3 regions of the Azonexus sp. MM2026_4 genome follow, and region 3 is predicted to be linked to each of the others. Evidence: predicted binding sites of a transcription regulator. Region 3 holds the regulator's gene; each other region holds the start of a gene.
The links. The regulator sigma-54, encoded in region 3, starts transcription at its own class of promoters, with help from an activator protein. The targets are predictions, from matches to a motif close to TGGCACGCTTNCTGCTNA.
Positions count from the first base shown of each region.

Region 1 (7,026 bases), 1.2 Mb from region 3:
CAAGACGCGCTGAAACCATGCTCCGCCTGACCGAACTCAAGCTGCCGCTCGACCATCCGCCGGGCGCGCTGCGGCCCGCCCTGTGCGCCCGCCTGGGGATCGAAGACGCGGCGTTGCTCGATTTCCGCATCGTCAAGCGCAGCCACGACGCGCGCAAGAAATCGGCGATCGTCCTCATCTACCAGATCGACGTCGAACTGCGCGACGAGGCCGCCGTCGCCGCCCGCCTGGCCGATGACCGCCATCTCGTGCCGACGCCGGACATGGATTACCACTTCGTCGCCCACGCCCCCGCCGGGCTGAACGAGCGCCCGGTGATCATCGGCATGGGTCCGTGCGGCCTGATGGCCGGGCTGCTGCTGGCGCAGATGGGCTTCCGGCCGATCCTGCTGGAGCGCGGCAAGGCGGTGCGCGAGCGGACCAAGGACACCTGGGGCCTGTGGCGCAAGCACCAGCTCGACCCGGAATCCAACGTCCAGTTCGGCGAGGGCGGCGCCGGCACCTTCTCCGACGGCAAGCTGTACAGCCAGATCAAGGACCCGAATTTCCTCGGCCGCAAGGTGATGACCGAGTTCGTCAAGGCCGGCGCGCCGGAGGAGATCCTCTACCTGAGCAAGCCGCACATCGGCACCTTCCGCCTGGTCAAGATGGTCGAGAACATGCGCGCGACGATCCGCGAACTGGGCGGCGAAATCCGCTTCGGCGCCCGCGTCGAGCGCCTGTTCACCGAGAACCGCCAGGTCACCGGCGTCGAACTGGCTGGCGGCGAACGCATCGCCAGCCGCCACGTCGTGCTGGCGATCGGCCACAGCGCCCGCGACACCTTCGAGATGCTGCACGCCGAGGGCGTCTATGTCGAAGCCAAGCCCTTCGCCATCGGTTTCCGCATCGAGCATCCGCAGACGCTGATCGACAAGGCCCGCTTCGGCCCCAACGCCGGCAACGAACTACTCGGCGCCGCCGACTACAAGCTGGTGCATCACTGCGCCAACGGCCGCGCCGCCTACAGCTTCTGCATGTGCCCGGGCGGCCAGGTGGTCGCCGCGACGTCCGAACCGGGGCGCGTCGTCACCAACGGCATGAGCCAGTATTCGCGCGCCGAGCGCAACGCCAACTCGGCGCTGGTGGTCAATGTCGAACCGGAAGACTTCCCCGGCGATTACCGGCAGAACCCGCTGGCCGGCATCGACTTCCAGCGCCACTGGGAAAGCCAGGCCTTCATCGCCGGCGGCAGCAGCTACGACGCGCCGGCGCAGCGGGTCGGCGATTTCCTCGCCGGCCGCCCGTCGACCGCGCTCGGCAGCGTCGAGCCGTCGTACCAGCCGGGCGTACACCTGACCGACCTCGCCCAATGCGCGCCGGCTTTCGTGATCGACGCGCTGCGCGAGGCGATCCCCGCCTTCGACCGGCAGATCAAGGGCTTCGCGATGGCCGACGCGCTGCTCACCGGGGTCGAGACGCGCACCTCGTCGCCGCTGCGCATCAAGCGCGGCGACGACTACCAGAGCATCAACACGCGCGGCCTCTACCCGGCCGGCGAAGGCGCCGGCTACGCCGGCGGTATCCTGTCGGCCGGCGTGGACGGAATCAAGGTCGCCGAAGCGCTGGCGCTGGCGATGCTCGGCCGGCAGTGAAGCCGGCCGAAACTCAGGCCGCCTCGCTCATCGGCACCAGGAAGTCCTTGCTGATGCCGTCGCCGATCAGGTAGATGCGGTCCATGAAGTCGGTCAGCCATTCGTGCAGGCCGCCTTCCAGCAGGTCGTCGATGCGGCCGTAACGCAGTTGCGAGTAGAGCTGGCCGGCCTGGCGCAGGGTCTCGCCGGAATGGCTGTTGGCAACTAGCTCCAGGTTCTTGACCACGCCACTGAGGCAAAAGCGCAGGGAGCGCGGCATGTCGCTGTTGAGGATGAGCAGTTCGGCGACCCGCTCCGGCGTGATGACGTCGCGGTAGACCTTGCGATAGACCTCGAAGCCGGACACCGAGCGGAGCAGCGCGCCCCACTGGTAGAAGTCGGTCGCCTCCTCTTCCTCGCCGTGCGGACGCAGCACGTGGTACTTGACGTCGAGAATGCGCGCCGTGTTGTCGGCGCGTTCGAGCAGCGTGCCGAGACGGATGAAGTGGAAGGCCTCGTCCTGCAGCAAGGTGCCCAGCGTGGTGCCGCGCGACAGCGAGGAACGCATCTTGACCCACTCGAAGAACTCGCCGATGCCGGCGTTGGCAATCTGCTCGAAGCTCTTTTCACGGGCTTCCAGCCAGGTCGAGTTCATCGTCTCCCACATTTCCGTGGTCAGCGTGCCACGCACGGCGTGCGCGTTCTCGCGGGCCAGGCGCAGGCAGCTGAAGATCGACGAGAAATTGTCCGGGTCGCTGACCATGAAGCGCAGCACGTTCTCGCCGGTGACCGTGTCGTACTTGGCGGCGTAGGCCTCCTCGAGGCTGTTCAAGGCGATGATCGCGGCCCAGCTCTGGTTGGTTGCGCCTTCGGACTGCGGCACCAGCGACATCTGCCAGGTGACGTTGAGCAGGCGGGCAAGGTTCTCGGCGCGCTCGATGTAGCGCGACATCCAGAACAGGTGATCGGCGGTACGGCTCAGCATGATTCATCCTCCAGAACCCAGGTATCCTTGGTGCCGCCGCCCTGCGACGAATTGACGACGAGCGAGCCCTCGGTCAGCGCAACCCGGGTCAGGCCGCCGGGCACCATGTTCACGCACTTGCCCGAGGACAGCACGAAGGGGCGCAGGTCGAGGTGACGCGGCGCGATGCCGGCCTCGACGAAGGTCGGGCAGTTGGACAGCGCCAGCGTCGGCTGGGCGATGTAGCCCTCCGGCTTGGCGAGCAGCAACTGGCGGAACTTCTCGATCTGCTCCTTGGTGGAGGCCGGGCCGACCAGCATGCCGTAGCCGCCGGCACCATGCACTTCCTTGACCACCAGCTCGGCCAGGTGATCGAGCACGTAGGCGAGCTCGTCCGGCTTGCGGCACATGTAGGTCGGCACGTTGTTCAGGCGCGGCTCTTCGCCGAGGTAGAAGCGGATCATCTCCGGTACGTAGGGATAGATCGACTTGTCGTCGGCGACGCCGGTGCCGATCGCGTTCGACAGGGTGACGTTGCCGGCCTGGTAGGCCTTCAGGATGCCGGGCACGCCGAGCGCCGAATCGGCACGGAAGGCGAGCGGGTCCATGAAGTCGTCGTCGATCCGCCGGTAGATCACGTCGACCCGTTGCGGCCCCTGCGTCGTGCGCATGTACACGGTGTCGTTCTTGACGAAGAGATCGCGCCCCTCGACCAGCTCGACGCCCATCTGCTGGGCCAGGAAGCTGTGCTCGAAATAGGCGCTGTTGTAGGCGCCCGGGGTCAGCACGACCACCGTCGGGTCGGCGATGCCCTGCGGCGCGACAGCGCGCAGTTTTTCCAGCAGCATGTCCGGGTAGTGCTGGACCGGCGCCACCTTGTGCCGGGCGAACAACTCCGGGAAGAGCCGCATCATCATCTTGCGGTCTTCGAGCATGTAGGAAACACCCGACGGTACGCGCAGGTTGTCTTCGAGCACGTAGAACTCGCCGGCGCCGGCGCGCACCACGTCGACCCCGGCAATGTGCGCATAGATGCCGGCGGGCACATCGACGCCCTGCATCACGGCGCGGTACTGGGCATTGTTGAGCACCTGCTCGGCCGGGATCTTGCCGGCCTTGAGGATTTCCTGGTCGTGGTAGATGTCCCACAGGAACATGTTGAGCGCCCGCACCCGCTGGCGCATGCCGCGCTCCAGCGCCTTCCACTCTGCCGCCGGGATGATGCGCGGAATGATGTCGAAGGGAATCAGGCGCTCCTTGCCGGCCTCCTCGCCATAGACGGCAAAGGTGATGCCGACGCGGTGAAAGGCCAGGTCGGCCTCGGCGCGCTTGCGCTCGATGCGCTCGGGCGGCGTCGCCTGCAGCCAGGCCTCGTATCCCTTGTAGTGCTCCCGGACGCCGCCGTTGGCGTCATACATCTCGTTATAGAAGTTCATGTTGGACTCGTCACTGAGGATGCTCTCGAAGAACTTTCAGCAGAATCCATGCCACGCCCCAAAATGGCATCGAATCAGTGAGTTGGCAAAAGGCAGCGCAAAGTACCGCCCCAATGTGGTGCCATGCCAATTCAAGCTGGTGCAAAAAAAATCGCCGGCGTCTGCCGGCGATTTTCAGGATGTTGCAACGGGTCGGTCAGGCGCGTTCGAGGATGACCGCAATGCCCTGGCCGCCGCCGATGCACATGGTGACCAGCGCGTACTTGCCGCCGATGCGTTCCAGTTCATAAAGGGCCTTGGTGGCGATGAAGGCGCCGGAGCAGCCGACCGGGTGGCCGAGAGCAATGGCACCGCCGTTCGGGTTGGTCTTCGCCGGGTCGAGGCCGAGCACCTTGGACACCGAGAGGGCCTGGGCGGCGAAGGCTTCGTTCGATTCGATGACGTCCATCTGATCGAGCGTCAGGCCGGCCTTCTTCAGCGCCAGCTTGGTCGCCGGGATCGGGCCTTCGCCCATGATGTCGTTCGGCACACCGGCAACGGCATAACCGGCGATGCGGGCACGCGCCTTGTAGCCGGCCTTGGCGGCAACGTCGGCGGCGGCGAGCACGAAGAAGGCAGCGCCGTCGTTGATGCCGGAAGCGTTACCGGCGGTGACCGTACCGTCCTTCTTGAACGCCGGCTTCATCTTGGCCAGGCTTTCCATCGTCGTGCCGCGCTTCGGGTGCTCGTCGGTGTCGAAGACGACTTCGCCCTTGCGCGTCTGCTTGACGATGGGAACGATCTGCGACTGGAAGTAGCCGGCGTCGATGGCGGCAGCGGCACGACGCTGCGATTCGACGGCGAAGGCATCCTGCGCTTCACGGGTGATGCCATGCTTTTCCGCCAGGTTTTCGGCGGTGATGCCCATGTGGCCGACGCCAAACGGGTCGGTGAGGACGGCGACCATCGAGTTGACCGCCTTGGTGTCGCCCATGCGCGCGCCGGAACGCAGCGTCGGCATCAGGTAGGCGGCCTTCGACATGACTTCGACGCCACCGCCGATACCGTAGTCGGCATCGTTCAACATGATGTTCTGGGCGGTGGTGACGATGCCCTGGAGGCCGGAAGCGCACAGGCGGGAAACCTGCATGGCCACCGATTCCATCGGCAGGCCGGCCTGGATCGAGGCGACGCGCGAAGCGTAGGCATAACGGGAGTCGGTCGGCATCGTGGTGCCGACGGTGACGTAGTTGATCTGTTGCGGATCGACGCCGGAACGGGCGATCGCTTCCTTCATCACGATGCCGGCCAGTTCGCTGGTATCGAAATCGGCGAGGGAACCGCCAAAGGCGCCAATCGGGGAACGGACTGCGCTCAGGACAACAACTTCTCTGCTCATGTAGAACTCCTCTTAAAAATTATTTTCAGCCCGCCAGATTGGCCAGCCCCAACAAAAAGAGCAACAACACCCACAACACCGTCGCCCGCCAGACGAGACCGACGGCGCTCTGCATGAAATCGACGTCGGCCGGTTCGCCCAGGCCGAGTTCGGCCCGGTCGGAAACCTCGCCTTCGTCCACCACCGAGCCGCCCAACTGCACACCGAGCGCCCCCGCCCCGCTTGCCAGCACGATGCCGAGATCGCGGTCCGGCCACAGTGCCGGCTGCGTCCGCCAGCAATGCACGGCATCCTCGAAATCGCCGACGACGGCGAAGGCCGAGGCCGTCGTCCGTAACGGCAACCAGTCGATCAGGGCGAAAGCCTGCCGGGCGAATGTTACGAACTCATTATGCGCCGCGCCGCCGAGCACTGTCCAACGCTCGCGCACGATCAGCGCCAGGCGATAGAGCAGCGCGCCGCATGGCCCCGGCAGCAGCACGAACCAGAGCAGGACGGCGAAGACATGGCGGTGCGAGGCGGCCAACGCGCCCTCGATCGACAGCCGCGCCACCTCGCGCGCGCTCAAGCCCTGCGTCGGCCGGTCCTGCCATTCGCCGAGCAGTTGGCGGGCGCGCTCGAGATCGCCCAGACGCAAGGCCAGCTGGATTTCGGTGTAATGGTGGCTGAACTGGCGAAAGCCCATGGTCAGGTAGAGCACGCCGACATTGAGCAACCAGGCGAGCAGCGGGCTCACCGCGTAGCACGCGTAATACAGCCCGGCCAGCAGCAGCACCGGCAGGGCGACCGCGATCAGCCAGGCACCGATCCCGTGGTGGCGGGCGCCGGCGTTGAAGCGCGATTCGATGAAATCGGCCCAGGCCTCGAGCGGCGTCGCAACGACGCGCCGGTAGTCCAGCGGCTTGAACTGCTCGATCAGGAAAACGGCGATCAGCGAAAGGAGGCTCATGGGGCAAGGCGGCAATCAACTGCCATGTTTCTTCGTATCGGAGTCAAGATACCACAAGCCTTTCGCTCAGCGAACGGATCATGCCGGCGGTCGCCCCCCAGATGAAATGTCCGGCGTAGGGCATGGCATAGTAATGGCGCAGCGCGCCGCGCAGATGCACCGAATGCCGCTGGTGATTGGCGTGGTCGAGCAGGAAGGCAAGCGGTACTTCAAAAATTTCGGCGACCTCGAAAGGATCGGGCGCCAGGTCGAAGGGCGGGGTTACCGCGGCGACCACCGGCACGACGCAGAACCCAGTCCCGGTGCGGTACTCCGGCAGGTAGCCGAGGACCTCGATGTGACGCCGGGCGAGGCCGATCTCCTCTTCGGTTTCACGGAGCGCGGTTTCCAGCGGCGAAGCGTCAGCCGCCTCGACCCGCCCGCCGGGAAAACTGACCTGGCCGGCGTGATCGCGCAGATGGGCGGTGCGCTGCGTGAGCAGCACGGTATGACCGGCGGCGCGCCGGACGATCGGAAAAAGCACCGCGGCCGGCGTCAGCTTGCCGCTCGCCGCGCCGTCCTCGACCACCGCCTCGCCCGCCGGTGGGTTCTCCAGCAGGCTGCGCCGCAAGCTTTCCAGGTCGATGCTCATGCGCCGGCCGAATCCTCCTCGATTTCGGCATGAACCGCCGACAGCGCATCCTGCA
Region 1 covers NZ_CM148380.1:1,720,540-1,727,565, forward strand. Annotated here, with positions in the region: gene AC0KWY_RS07920 (c-type cytochrome) at 1-13, shown strand, start outside; gene AC0KWY_RS07925 (NAD(P)/FAD-dependent oxidoreductase) at 18-1,634, shown strand; gene AC0KWY_RS07930 (alpha-E domain-containing protein) at 1,648-2,598, opposite strand; gene AC0KWY_RS07935 (circularly permuted type 2 ATP-grasp protein) at 2,592-4,013, opposite strand; gene AC0KWY_RS07940 (acetyl-CoA C-acyltransferase family protein) at 4,210-5,391, opposite strand; gene AC0KWY_RS07945 (CobD/CbiB family protein) at 5,417-6,340, opposite strand; gene AC0KWY_RS07950 (CoA pyrophosphatase) at 6,384-6,971, opposite strand; gene AC0KWY_RS07955 (hypothetical protein) at 6,968-7,026, opposite strand, start outside.
Region 1: a site for sigma-54 is predicted at 4,050-4,067, ahead of AC0KWY_RS07935 (circularly permuted type 2 ATP-grasp protein). Genes of this name have one in related genera too.

Region 2 (7,026 bases), 2.1 Mb from region 3:
TGATTAAACAAATAAAATCGATTTTAGAAAACTATCCTTGTACCTTGCGCAAGGCCTGCAATCGCCGATACAAGGTTCGCTCGGAAATGCCGAGCCGCTCGGCCAGTTCCCGGCGATTGCCGGCATGCGCCTGCAGCAGGATTTCCTGCTCGGGCCTCGGCACCGGCTTCGCTGCCTGGGCTGCCAAGGTCGGCAGCGCAAAGCGTGCCTTGTCCAGACCCGGCAGGTGCTCGGCCTGGATCACCTCGCCGTCGCACAACAGACAGGCGCGCTCCAGGATATTGCGCAATTCCCGCACATTGCCGGGGTAGCGATAGCTCGCCAGACAGGCTTTGGCTTCCCCGGACAAACTCAGCGAACGGTCGCCGGCGACCCGCGCCAGCAAGGCCTCGGCAAGCAACAGGATATCCTCGCCGCGCTCGCGCAGCGGCGGCAGGAAAATCGGGAAAACATTGAGCCGAAAATACAGATCCTGGCGGAAACTGCCCTGCTCGACCATTTCGGCAAGCGGGCGGTGCGTCGCCGAAATGACGCGGATTTCCGCCTTGCGCAATTCCGGCGAACCGACCCGGCGATAGGTGCCGGTTTCCAGCAGGCGCAGCAATTTAACCTGGATCGTCAACGGGATATCGCCGACCTCGTCGAGAAACAGAGTCCCGCCGGCAGCCGCCTCGACCAGGCCGGTCTTGCGTGCCGAAGCGCCGGTGAAGGCGCCCCGTTCGTGGCCGAACAGTTCGCTTTCGAACAGCGTTTCCGGCAATCCGGAACAGTCGACCGCGACGAAAGGCCGCTCGGCACGCTTGCTCATCTGGTGGATGGCGCCTGCGACCAACTCCTTGCCGGTTCCCGATTCCCCTTGCAGCAACACGGCGGCCTCGGCAGGCGCCACCCGGGCCAGCATTTCCATCATGTGCAGAAAAGGCGGCGAGCGACCGATCAAACCCTGAACATGGGCCTGGCTGCGCGCGCCGGGTATCGGTTCCAGCTTTTCGATGTAATAGACGATCTCGCCGCCTTCATCGCGAATCGGCGACAGTTCGATATTTTCAAAAACTTCGCCAGCCGGGGTGTGGTGCAGATGCAGCACCCGCTCGCGTTGCCCTGAAAGCAGGCTGCGCTGCAACGGACAAGACTCACCAGCAAGATTGCAGGGCACGTCGAAGCGATGCGAAACCTCGTAGCACTTGCGACCGACCACTTCCTGCTCGCCCACCCAGATCCTCCGGTAGGCATCGTTGGCCGCAATGATGCGGTTCTCCCGGTCGCACAGGATGTGCGGCTCGGGCAGGGTCGTCAGGAAAGAAATCAATTCACTCAACATGCCTTGCCTCCGGGCTCGCTCACTGCCGATCATTCTGCCACAAACTGCCACGTCACTGACACACCACTGCCATATGGCAGACCAACCCCCTGGAAAAACCCTACGGGGTTTTATCGAACCATTTACTTTCAATGACTTGGACAACACCTCCGGAGCAAAAAAAGCTGGCACAACTCTTGATAAGTAAAAGCTGTTAAGCAAACACCGGAGGCCTTTCATGAACCAACGCGAACGACGCCTGCGCCGCGAGTTGATTCTCCTCGTCATCGTCAAGCTGATCGCCCTGACGGCGATCTGGTGGCTGTTTATCCGCGACGTCCGGGTCGCGGTCAACGCATCGACCGCTGCCCGCCATTTCACCACCGCCCCGCAAGGAGACCCCCATGCTCAGTGAGCAGCTCGTCGACCTGTCACGACTACAGTTCGCGATCACCGCCATGTACCACTTCCTGTTCGTGCCGCTCACCCTCGGCATGACCTGGATTCTCGTCATCATGGAATCTTGTTACGTGATGACCGGCAAGACCATCTACAAGGACATGACCCGCTTCTGGGGCAAGCTGTTCGGGATCAACTTCGCGCTCGGCGTCACCACCGGCATCACCATGGAGTTCCAGTTCGGCACCAACTGGGCTTACTACTCGCACTACGTCGGCGACATCTTCGGCGCGCCACTGGCCATTGAAGGGCTGATGGCCTTCTTCCTGGAATCGACGCTGATCGGCCTGTTCTTCTTCGGCTGGGATCGGCTGTCGCGGCGCCAGCATCTGCTGGTTACCCTGTTCATGGGCATCGGCACCAATCTGTCGGCACTGTGGATCCTGATCGCCAACGGCTGGATGCAGAACCCGGTCGGCGCCGAATTCAGCTACGTGACGATGCGCATGGAAATGGTCGATTTCTGGGCCGTGCTGTTCAACCCGGATGCCCAGGCCAAGTTCGTTCATACCGTTTCCGCCGGCTATGTCACCGGCGCCATGTTCGTCCTGTCGATTTCGGCCTTTTACCTGCTGCGCGGCCGCGATACCGAATTTGCCAAGAAGAGCTTCCGCATCGGCGCCGCCTTCGGCCTGGCGTCGATCCTCTCCGTCATCGTGCTCGGCGACGAATCCGGCTACACCGTCGGCGAAGCCCAGCAGACCAAACTCGCCGCGATGGAAGCAATGTGGGAAACCGAGCCGGCCCCGGCTTCGTTCAACCTGATTGCGCTGCCCAACGAAAAGGCCATGAAGAACGACTTCGCGATCGAGATTCCCTGGGTCATGGGCCTGCTGGCGACCCGCTCGGTCGATGAGCAGATTCCCGGCATCAAGGAAATCCGCGAGAAAAACCGCGAACGCATCCTTTCCGGCCAGATTGCCGTCACCGCGCTGGAAGCCCTGCGCAAGAACCCGGCTGACACAGAAACCAAGGCGCTGTTCGAGAAGCACGTCGAGGATCTCGGCTTCGGTCTGCTGTTGAAGAAGTACATCGTCGACGTGCGCCAGGCAACGCCGGAAATGATCGACCGCGCCGTCGCCGACACCATCCCCGCCGTCGCCCCGCTGTTCTGGACCTTCCGCATCATGGTCGCCTTCGGCTTCCTGATGCTGGCGCTGTTCGGCATTGCCATGTGGTCGTCGATCAAGGGCAATTTCGCCAGCAAGCCCTGGCTGCTGCGCTGGGCGCTGTGGATGCTGCCGATTCCCTGGCTGTCCTGCGAGATGGGCTGGTTCGTCGCTGAATACGGCCGGCAACCCTGGACCATCTACGGCGTACTGCCCACCCACCTCTCGGTATCGACCTTGTCGACCGCCAGCCTGTACGGCTCGCTCGCCGGCTTCGTCGGCTTCTACACGCTGCTGCTGGCCGTCGAAATGTACCTGATGGTGCGCTTCGCCAAGCAGGGTCCGGGCAGCCTGGGCACCGGCCGCTATGCCAACGAACCCGTTCACGCCTGAGGAACAGAAATGCTATTTGACTACCCAACCCTGAAACTCATCTGGTGGCTGCTGGTCGGCGTCCTGCTGGTCGGCTTCGCCATCATGGACGGCCACGACATGGGGGTCGGCACGCTGCTGCCCTTCGTCGGCAAGAACGACGTCGAGCGCCGCATCGTCATCAACACCGTCGGCCCGCACTGGGACGGCAACCAGGTCTGGTTCATCACCGGCGGCGGCGCCATCTTCGCCGCCTGGCCGTTGGTCTATGCCACCGCCTTCTCCGGCTTCTACTGGGCCATGCTGGCGGTACTCTGGGCACTGTTCTTCCGCCCGGTCGGCTTCGACTACCGCAGCAAGATCGCCAACCCGACCTGGCGCAACACCTGGGACTGGGGTCTGTTCGTCGGCGGTGCCGTACCGCCGCTGATCTTCGGCGTCGCCTTCGGCAACCTCTTCCAGGGCGTTCCCTTCCACTTTGCCGAAAACCTGATGCCCTACTACACCGGCAGCTTCTGGGCCTTGCTCAACCCCTTCGCCCTGCTCTGCGGCCTGGTATCGACGGCGATGATCACCTTCCACGGCGCGGTCTACCTGATGCACCGCACCGAAGACGCGGTCTATCGGCGGGCGCAACTGTCCATGCTGATCTTTGGCGTGCTCCTGCTGCTCGCCTTCTCGGCTGCCGGCATCTGGCTGTGGCAGGGCATTGACGGCTATGCCATTGTTTCCGCCGCCGACCCGGCCGCGTTGCCCAATCCGCTGGACAAGGAAGTCGTGCGCCAGCCCGGTGCCTGGCTCGCCAACTACGGCAAGTACCCGCTCACCATGGCCCTGCCGGCGCTGGCCTATGCCGGCACGCTGGCCGCCATGCTGCTCGCGGTCAATGGTGCGACGCTCGCCGCCTTCGTCGCCTCGTCGCTGGCCATCGTCGGCGTCATCGGCACCGCCGGTGTCTCGCTGTTCCCCTTCGTGATGCCGTCGTCAACCGACCTGCGTTCCGGCCTTACCGTCTGGGACAGCGTTTCCAGCCATCTGACGCTGAACATCATGCTCTGGGCCACCCTGATCTTCATGCCGATCATCATCGCCTACACCAGCTGGGCGTACAAAGTGATGGCCGGCAAGGTCACGGCGGCCTACATCCGCGAAAACGACCACGCTGCCTACTGAGGAAAACGCCATGACCACCTGTACCTGCCAGGGAACATCCTTCACCGTCTGTGACAGCCCGGCCCGCCGCCAGTGGATGATGGCCACCGCCGGCGTCGGCGGCGCGCTGACGCTGGCGGCAATCGTCCCCTTTGTTTCCAGCCTGATGCCATCGGAACGGGCACTGGCGGCCGGCGCACCGGTGGAAGTTGATATCGGCAAGTTGGCGCCAGGCACGATGATGGTCGTCGAATGGCGCGGCAAGCCGGTATGGATCCTCAACCGCACACCGGAAATGCTGGCCGCGCTGAAAAAGGCCGAGCCGATGCTGGCCGACCCGGCTTCCGGAGTAACAACGCAACAGCCCGCCTACGCCGCTAACGAAACCCGCTCACGGGTTCCGGAAATGCTGGTTGCCATCGGCATCTGCACCCATCTCGGCTGTTCGCCCTCGGCCGCCTTCACGCCGGGCGACCCGGCACTCGGCGCCGATTGGCCGGGGGGATTCCTCTGCCCCTGCCATGGGTCGACCTTCGACTTTGCCGGCCGTGTCTTCAAGAACAAGCCGGCGCCGACCAACCTCGAAATCCCGCCCCACCGGTATCTGACCGACACCCGTCTGATCATCGGCAGCGACGAATTCGACAAAACCTGAAAGGAATCATCATGTGGTATTTCGCCTGGGTACTCGGTATCGGCTTTGCCGTACTGCTCGCCATTCTCAACGCGCTCTGGGGCGACTACGAAGACAGCCGCCAAACGGCGGACGACGCCTCCGATGCCCGCTAACCCCCTGCCCGCCGCCACGCCGGGCATGGCCTGGCTACCGCTTGGCCTCGCCCTGCTGCTGACGGCGGCACTGACCATCTTCCCCGGTCTCGCCACCGACGCTGCCGGCAGGGCCGATCACCCGGCAGCCCTGCTGCTGTTCTGGGCCATGAGCGCCGGCTTCGTGCGCGGGGTCGGCTTCATCCCGCGCCACTGGCTGGCGCACTGGCCGCTTTCCGGTCCTGCCTGCCTGATCGCGCTGCTGCTGGCGCTCGCCCGGCTCAAGGCGATTGGCAACCCGTTTCTATTCCACTGAAGGAAAATCATGCAGATCGCCATCACCAGCCAGAATCGCAAGACCATCACCGAGCACGCCGGCAAGTGCCGGAAGTTCTGGATCTACGAGGTCGAACAGGAACGGGTGGCCAGTCGCCGCCTGGTCGAACTCGATCTCGATCAGAGCTTCCACGCCAGCCAGGAACTGCCCCGGGCGCTCGCCGGGATCGACGTGCTGATCAGCCGCGGCATGGGCGGCAGACTCCAGCAGCGCCTGCTCGCCCTGGGCATCCGCCCCCTGCTCACCGACCTCGACGACCCGGAGCGCGCCGTTGCCGATTTCCTGCGGGGACAGCTACTCAGCCGTTCGCCGGAAGCCGGCTGCGACGCTCACGAACACGCGCACTGAAGGAGGCGCCGGCAGGCGCTGGATGCCGCGTCCGGGCTCTGCTAGAATCGCCGCCTCATGCCATTGGCAACCCCCACCCACCTCCGAACTTCGCCATGAAACAAACCCTGCTCAACGATAAATACCCGGTCTTCGTCGCCGAGATCGCCAAGACGGAAACCACCTTCACCTCGGTTCCCGCGCTGGTCGAGTATTACCAGGCGAAGATCGCCGAGAACCCGAAAGTCCAGTTCCTCGGCGTCTTCGACCACTTCGCTCATACCACCCGGATCGGCGGCGAAATCATGGCCGGCCTGCAGGCCGCCGTCGATATCATCTTCTGCTTCGGTTTTGCCCTGCCCAACCCGCAGATCCTCGCCGTGCGCCCCCGCTCGATCGGCATTGCCGACCTCGGCGACAAATTTGTCATCAGCTTCATGGAAGCCCCCATGGCGCCCGCCAACCAGGCCATGGAGGCCTGGACCCTGGCGCTGCGCAACGCCGGCTGACCCCGAGTACCACCTCCGCAACACGCTTCGCCCGGCCTTGTGCCGGGCTTTTTTTCGCCGGAAAAAAAAGCCAAGCCCCGACCACTGTACAAATAACCAGTCTTGCTTTACGCTAGAGCCACTGTTCGTTTATCCAGTTACCGTATCGGGAGCAATTCATGAAACAGCTGCAAAAATGGTTCGACATCCTCGCCGGCATTTCCGAAGCCGAGCGCCACCGGCAGGCGATCGCCCAAGCCATCTTCAATCACGCGGGACCGGACCTCAACGCGCTGGCGACACCGGCATGCTGGCGTCGTGCCAGCCACGTCCGCCCCGGCAAACGCTGATCCATCCCCGCCCCCAGTGACACCACCGCTTGCAAAGCCGACGGCAAGCTGCGGCATAATGGCGCACCAAAGCGACCCGGCGGTCGCCGTTACCAGGGGGAAAACCACAGATGAAGGCCATCGATATCGACGAAACCATCCGGCTGCATGGCAAATGGCGACGGCAGTTCCTGAACGCCTTCGCCGGTGGCAACTACGTCGATATGCCGCTTTCCGACCATCGCGCCTGCAAGCTGCCGGGCTGCCGGGAAAACGCACTGCCGGCCGAAGTCGAGGCGCTGCACCAGCGCTTCCACGCCCTGGCCGACGAGATCATCGAACTCAGCCAGAACGGACTCGGCGACTCCGCCGATCTGCTGCTGCC
Region 2 covers NZ_CM148380.1:370,228-377,253, reverse strand. Annotated here, with positions in the region: gene AC0KWY_RS01715 (sigma-54 interaction domain-containing protein) at 32-1,321, opposite strand; gene cydP (cytochrome oxidase putative small subunit CydP) at 1,539-1,715, shown strand; gene AC0KWY_RS01705 (cytochrome ubiquinol oxidase subunit I) at 1,705-3,261, shown strand; gene cydB (cytochrome d ubiquinol oxidase subunit II) at 3,271-4,413, shown strand; gene petA (ubiquinol-cytochrome c reductase iron-sulfur subunit) at 4,424-5,047, shown strand; gene cydX (cytochrome bd-I oxidase subunit CydX) at 5,059-5,181, shown strand; gene AC0KWY_RS01685 (cyd operon YbgE family protein) at 5,171-5,476, shown strand; gene AC0KWY_RS01680 (NifB/NifX family molybdenum-iron cluster-binding protein) at 5,486-5,845, shown strand; gene AC0KWY_RS01675 (DUF6858 family protein) at 5,941-6,333, shown strand; gene AC0KWY_RS01670 (hypothetical protein) at 6,492-6,662, shown strand; gene AC0KWY_RS01665 (CZB domain-containing protein) at 6,773-7,026, shown strand, end outside.
Region 2: a site for sigma-54 is predicted at 1,487-1,504, ahead of cydP (cytochrome oxidase putative small subunit CydP). Genes of this name have one in related genera too.

Region 3 (7,026 bases):
GGCTTTTCCCATCATTCCCTGCAATCTCTGCGGTTCGCAGGAAAACCTGCAGCGGCAGAAGATCAAGGAAATGATGCAGGACTGGGACCGTCGCTATCCGGGTCGCACCGAATCGGTCTTCACCGCCATGCAGAACGTCGTGCCGTCCCATCTCGCCGACAATGCACTGTTCGATTTCAGCGGGCTGACGCTGGATACGCCGGTCGACGAGGGCGATATCGCCTTCGACGCCCAACCGCTGGAATTCAGCGGCGCAATTCCGATTTCCCCGCTTGCCTGATGCCACGAAATGCAGTCCGTCATATAATCGGACGTCCTTTCCATCCAGTCCAGCTATGAACGCGCAGCGCCCGATCCCCGTCATCATGGTCGCCGATATCACCGGCAGCGCTTCGCTCCATCAGCGCCTGGACGAACAGGAGGCGGAACGCGCCATCGACCGCTGCATCAAGCGCATGCAACGCGCCATCGATGCTTACGACGGGAAGCTGTTGCAACAGGTGGGCGACGAGATCCTGGTGTCTTTCCCGACCCCGGAAAATGCCTGCTACGCGGCCGTCGACATGCATCAGCGAGTCGCTGACCTGCCACCGGTCTCCGGACACAAGCTGAGCATTCGCGTAGCCCTGCACGACAAGGGCAACGATCCGGAACAGCCAGCGAAGCCGGAAACGCTGGCCAACCTGATGCGTATCGGCGGTTACGCCCGCGGCGATCAGATACTGTGTAGTGGGGCAATCGTTGCCGCGCTGCCGCCGAGCACGGTAATCACCACCCAGGCAAGACCGGATGTGGGCAATTTGACCGAAGCAGAAAATCAACTTCTGGTCTTCGAGATCAACTGGCCGGCAAAGACGGTCGCCGCGCCGCAGCACCACTCCATGTTCGGCCCCCACAACCAGCCGCGGGTTGCCGAGCGACTTTGCCTGCGCTATCACGGCCAAGCCTTCCTGATCGATCAGAAGGCGCCGGTGATCAGCCTTGGCCGCGATCCATCGTGCAAGCTGCTGGTCGAGAACCGTCGGGTTTCGCGCTTGCATGCGCGCATCGAGCGCCGCGACGACGGCTACTATCTGGTCGACACCAGCACCAATGGCAGCTTCCTGACCCTGCAGGGACAACGGGAGGTGCTGGTTCGCAAGCATGAAGCTTTGCTCGACGGCAAGGGCATCATCTGCTTTGGCAGCTCGGCCAACGATACGGCCGCCGAACGCATCGAATTCGAACACCTCTGAGCGAGGCGAAGGGCCAGTCTCAGGGCGTTTCGTCAGTCATCACCCGGCTTTGCCGGTCGATGAAATCCTGCATCGAATCAATTCCCCGATACTGCAGGATGGTATTGCGCACCGCAGCCTCCAGCAGCACCGCCAGGTTGCGTCCGGCGGCAACGGGGATCACCACCTTGCGCACCGGAACACCAAGCACTTCCTGAGTCTGCGCATCGAGCGGCAGGCGTGGTGCATCTTCGGCGGCGATCGTCCGCTGCAGGTGAACGATCAGCTTCAGCTTCATTTTCCGGCGCGACGCCGTTTCGCCGAAGATGGTACGGATGTTGAGCAGCCCGAGCCCGCGCACCTCGAGGAAATCCCGCAGCATGCCGGGGCAACGGCCCTCGATCGTGGTTGGCGCGATGCGCGCCATTTCGACGACGTCGTCGGCAACCAGGCCGTGGCCGCGGGAAATCAGTTCGAGCGCCAGTTCCGACTTGCCGACCCCGGAATCGCCGGTGATCAGCACGCCCATGCCGAGCACGTCCATGAATACCCCGTGCAGGCTGACCGTATCGGCGAGGCGAGCGGAAAGGTAGATGCGCAGGTGATCGATCACCGCTGAACAATGCTTGGGCGAAAGGATCAACGGCACATCGGCCTGCCGACAGGCTTCGAGCACGAAATCGGGCGGCTTGAGTCCATCGGCAACGATCATCGCCGGCGTCCTGGCCGACAACAGATCGCTGAATAGCTGGCCGAAGCGGCGTTCGCCGATCCGCATCGCCCAGTCGTACTCGGCCTGCCCCATGACCTGCAGGCGTTCCGGGTGAATGATGTTGATGTGGCCGACGACGTCGGCGCCGTAATTGCTCGCCGCCTTCAGTTCGACCCGACGGTCGGCACGCTGGCCGACTACCCAGTTGAACAACAACTGCTCGCGGTTGTCCTGGTACAACTGTTCAAGGCTGATGTGGCGCACGGCGCGGAATCAGGACTTCTTGAACAGGGAGAGAACGGTTGCGACGTCGGGCGCCGCCAGCAGGGCTTCGCGGAAGGCCCGGTCGGAGAAGCGTTGCGCCAGTTCGGAAAGGATCTGCAGATGCTCCTCGGTCGCCTGCTCCGGCACCAGCAACACGAATAGCAGGGTGACCGGGCGGCCGTCCGGCGAATCGAAGGGAATCGGTGTGGTCAGGCGGATTAGTGCACCGGCCGCCTGTTTCAGGCCTTTGATGCGGCCATGCGGGATCGCGATGCCCTGACCGAGGCCAGTGGAGCCCAGCTTCTCGCGAGCAAACAGGCTATCGAAAATCTGCGTCCGGGCCATGCCGAGCCGACCTTCGAAAAGCATCCCGGCCTGTTCGAAAACACGTTTCTTGCTGCTCGCATCCAAATCAAGCAGAACCTGGTCGGCAGTCAGAATGTTGTCTAGGGGGGTCATGGGAAAGTGTTGAAGCAAAAAGACCGCAGCCGGGAATGGCTGCGGTCAGGGCCGGCTTATTCGCCTTCAAGGTGCTGCGACGGTTTCTCACCGCGATGGTGATCCTGCACCTTCTGCTTGTACTTCTGGACCTGGCGGTCGAGCTTGTCGAACATGGCATCGATCGCTGCGTAAAGATCGTCGCCGGCTTCCTCGACATGGATGTCCTTGCCCGGCACGTGCAGGGTAACTTCAGCCTGCTGCTTGAGCTTCTCGACCGAGAGCACGACGCTGACGCCGGTCACCTTGTCGAAGTGACGCAGAACGGGTTCGAGCTTGTTCTCGACGTATTCGCGCAGGGCCGGGGTAACTTCAATATGATGACCGCTGATTTGCAGATTCATTTTTTCTCCTCTCTCTACAGGGTCTTTCGTAAATTGACCGGCGGGATGTTCAACGATTCGCGGTATTTGGCGACCGTGCGTCGGGCAACGACGATTCCCTGCTGGCCTAGTATTTCGGATAATTGACTATCCGACAAGGGCTTCTTGCCATCCTCCGCCGAAATCAATTGCTTGATCAGCGCACGAATGGCGGTGGCAGAACAGGCACCGCCAGTATCGGTGGATACGTGGCTGCCAAAGAAGTATTTGAGCTCGAAAATTCCCCGCGGCGTCGCCATGTATTTCTGGCTGGTCACCCGTGAAATGGTCGATTCGTGGAGGCCGAGCAGGTCGGCAATCTCGCGCAGGACCAGGGGCCGCATGGCGACTTCGCCGTGCTCGAAGAATTGGCGCTGGCGGTCGACGATGGCCTGGGTGACGCGGTGGATGGTCTCGAAACGCTGCTGGACGTTCTTGATCAGCCAGCGTGCTTCCTGCAACTGGCCGCTCAGATTGCCGTTGCCGCGCCGCTGCTTGGCGAGGATTTCCGCGTACAAGCGGTTGATGCGCAGGCGAGGGTAGGCGTCCGGATTGATGTAGGCCGTCCACTTGCCCTTGAGTTTCTTGACGATGACATCGGGCGTGATGTAACGCGCTTCGATCTGCGAATAGCCGGCGGCCGGCCGCGGATTGAGGCTGGTGATCAGTTCGTGGGCGCCCTTGAGGATTTCGTCGTCACAGCCGGTGAGTCGGCGAATCCGCGCAAAATCGCGGGCGGCCAGAAGTTCCAGGTGCTTGTCGGCGATGGCCATGGCCAACGTCCGCTCGGCGCAATCTTCCTCGACCTTGAGCTGCAGCAGCAGACATTCGCGCAGATCGCGGGCGCCAACACCGGTCGGATCGAAGTTCTGGATGTGGCGCAGGGCGATGTCGAGCTCTTCGAGTTCGACTTCGTACTCGGCGGGCAGGGTTTCCCAGAGTTCATCGAGAGGCGTCGCCAGATAACCGTCATCGTCGAGCGCTTCGATCAGGAAACGGACCAGGCTGCGATCGCGTTCCGACATCTGGGTCATTCCCAGTTGCCAACCGAGGTGCTCGCGCAGGCTGACATTGGCTGCGTGACTGTCCTGCGGGTCGTTGTCGTCATCCTCGTCACGCCCGGCGCCGGTGAAGGTACCGGCGTCGCTCGACCAGCGGTCGTCATCGACGTCGTCCGGGGTCATCGGCGGCTCGCCCTGAGCGTCCTCGTGACTTTCCGGTGGGCTTGCCGTCTCTGCCGAGCTTGCCTTGTCCGGCGAATCGAATTGCTGGGCGGCGGCATACGACTCGGTCGGGCCGTCGTCGTCGCGCTCCAGCATCGGGTTTTCCAGCAGATAGCGTTCGATCTCCTGCTGCATCTCGACCGTAGACAGTTGCAGCAGCTTGATCGACTGCTGCAACTGCGGCGTCAGGGCGAGATGTTGCGAGAGTTTGAGCTGGAGTGCCGGTTTCATTGCGGGAATGGTCTGGTCACGTAGGAATCAAAGCCGGAAATGTTCGCCAAGGTATACCTTGCGCACGCTTTCATTGTCGACAATTTCTTCCGGCCGCCCGGAAGCCAGGACGTGACCGGCGTTGATGATCACTGCGTGATCGCAGATGCCGAGGGTCTCGCGAACATTGTGGTCGGTAATCAGGACACCGATGCCGCGATCCTTGAGGAAACGGATGATTTTCTGGATTTCCAGCACGGCGATCGGATCGACACCGGCGAAAGGTTCGTCGAGCAGAATGAAACGCGGATTGGTCGCCAGCGCCCGGGCAATTTCGACACGCCGCCGCTCGCCGCCGGAAAGCGCCGCCGCATTGACATGGCGGACATGGCCGATATGCAGCTCGCTCAACAACTCCTCGAGCCGCGCGGCGATCTCGGTCGGCGTCAGCTTCTGCAACTCCAGCACCGCCTGGATGTTTTCCTCGACGTTGAGCTTGCGGAACACCGATGCTTCCTGCGGCAGATAGGACAGTCCGAGGCGGGCCCGGGCATGCATCGCCTGATGGGTCAAGCGCTCCTCGTCGATATAGACCTCGCCGCCATCGGCAACCACCAGACCGACGACCATGTAGAAACACGTGGTCTTGCCGGCGCCGTTCGGACCGAGCAGGCCGACCACCTCGCCCGACCTGACGGCGAAGGAAACGTCCTCGACGACAGTCCGCGCCTTGTAGCGCTTTTTCAGGTTATGGGCGGACAGGGTGGCTGACGGCAGGCTCATTCGTCTTCGACTCCACGCAGGACATGGCGGATCGCTTCATGGGAAAAGCCGCGATACTGCAGGAAACGCGTCTGTTTTGCACGCTCTTCCGGAGATTCCGGCGGCTGGCCGAACTTCCTGACCCAGATCGCCCGGCAACGTTCCAGCTCGTCGCCGGCCTCCGGTAGCGCCGCCGCGATCTCGCTGTCGCCGATACCGCGCTGCTTCAACTCCTGGCGCAGACGGGCGTTGCCATAGCGGCCGGCACGGGCGACCACCCGTTGCCTGGCATAGCGGTCGTCGGACAGCAGCCCCTGCTGCTCCAGCGCATCGAGCACCGCCAGCAGCGCCTCGCCGGACTCGGCCTGGGCGGCCAACCGGGCATGCAGCTCGGCCCGGCTATGTTCGCGCCGGGCCAATAACTGCAGGGCGCGCTGACGCAGTTCAGTCATCCCCGCCGGACGAACGGGTCGGCTTGAGCACCTTGGCCGCTGCCGCCTCACGGATTTTCGCCTCGATCTCGCGGGCGGTATCCGGGTGGCTACGCAGGAACTCGCGGGCGTTGTCCTTGCCCTGGCCAATCTTCTCGCCCTGGTAGGCATACCAGGCGCCGGACTTGTCGATCAGCTTGTGGGCAACGCCCATCTCGACAATCTCGCCTTCGCGGGAAATGCCTTCACCGTAGAGGATATCGAAAATGGCTTCGCGGAACGGCGGCGACACCTTGTTCTTGACCACCTTGACCTTGGTCTCGTTGCCGATCACCTCGTCGCCCTTCTTGATGCCGCCGATGCGGCGGATGTCCATGCGCACCGAAGCGTAGAACTTGAGCGCGTTACCGCCGGTGGTGGTTTCCGGCGAGCCGAACATGACGCCGATCTTCATCCGGATCTGGTTGATGAAGATGACCAGCGTATTGGTCTTCTTGATGTTGGCGGTCAGCTTGCGCAACGCCTGCGACATCAGGCGAGCGTGCAGGCCGACCATCTGGTCGCCCATTTCGCCTTCGATTTCGGCACGAGGGGTGAGGGCGGCGACCGAGTCGATGACGATGATGTCGACCGAACCCGAGCGCACCAGCATGTCGGAAATCTCCAGCGCCTGCTCGCCGGTGTCGGGCTGCGAAATCAGCAGGTCGCCGACATTGACGCCGAGTTTCTGCGCATATTGCGGATCGAGCGCATGCTCGGCATCGATGAAGGCGGCGACGCCGCCCAGCTTCTGCATTTCAGCGACGACCTGCAGACAGAGCGTGGTCTTGCCCGAAGATTCCGGACCGTAGATCTCGACGACACGGCCACGCGGCAGGCCGCCGACGCCCAGCGCCAGATCAAGCCCGAGCGAGCCGGTGGAAACGACCTGGATCCCTTCGTCGATCTCGGCATCGCCCATCTTCATGATGGAGCCCTTGCCGAACTGCTTTTCGATTTGTTGCAGCGCTGCGGCGAGCGCCTTTGCCTTGTTGTCGTCCATGTTCTTACCTCGAAACGTTGAGCGGATTATGGCACAGGGGCCAGGGATGGAACAAAAATTGCTGGCTGCATGATGATGCGCCATCGGCAGCAAACATGCCAATGGCGATTCCGTTCGCTGCCGAATGCCGCGGCCAGGGGTGTATGCTTTGCGCCCCTGCCCGAACGACGGCATTTACTGTACAACTATACAGTATATCGACCATGAAATATCGTCTTCTCCGCTACCTCATCCCGACCTTGCTCGGTCTCGCCATCCTCGGCACCCAGGCTCGCCCAGCAAGCTGGCACCGCTGGCTGAGCAAGATC
Region 3 covers NZ_CM148380.1:2,915,796-2,922,821, forward strand. Annotated here, with positions in the region: gene ttcA (tRNA 2-thiocytidine(32) synthetase TtcA) at 1-280, shown strand, start outside; gene AC0KWY_RS13750 (FHA domain-containing protein) at 336-1,235, shown strand; gene hprK (HPr(Ser) kinase/phosphatase) at 1,255-2,190, opposite strand; gene ptsN (PTS IIA-like nitrogen regulatory protein PtsN) at 2,200-2,649, opposite strand; gene hpf (ribosome hibernation-promoting factor, HPF/YfiA family) at 2,706-3,032, opposite strand; gene AC0KWY_RS13770 (RNA polymerase factor sigma-54) at 3,047-4,504, opposite strand; gene lptB (LPS export ABC transporter ATP-binding protein) at 4,532-5,266, opposite strand; gene recX (recombination regulator RecX) at 5,263-5,697, opposite strand; gene recA (recombinase RecA) at 5,690-6,718, opposite strand; gene AC0KWY_RS13790 (hypothetical protein) at 6,922-7,026, shown strand, end outside.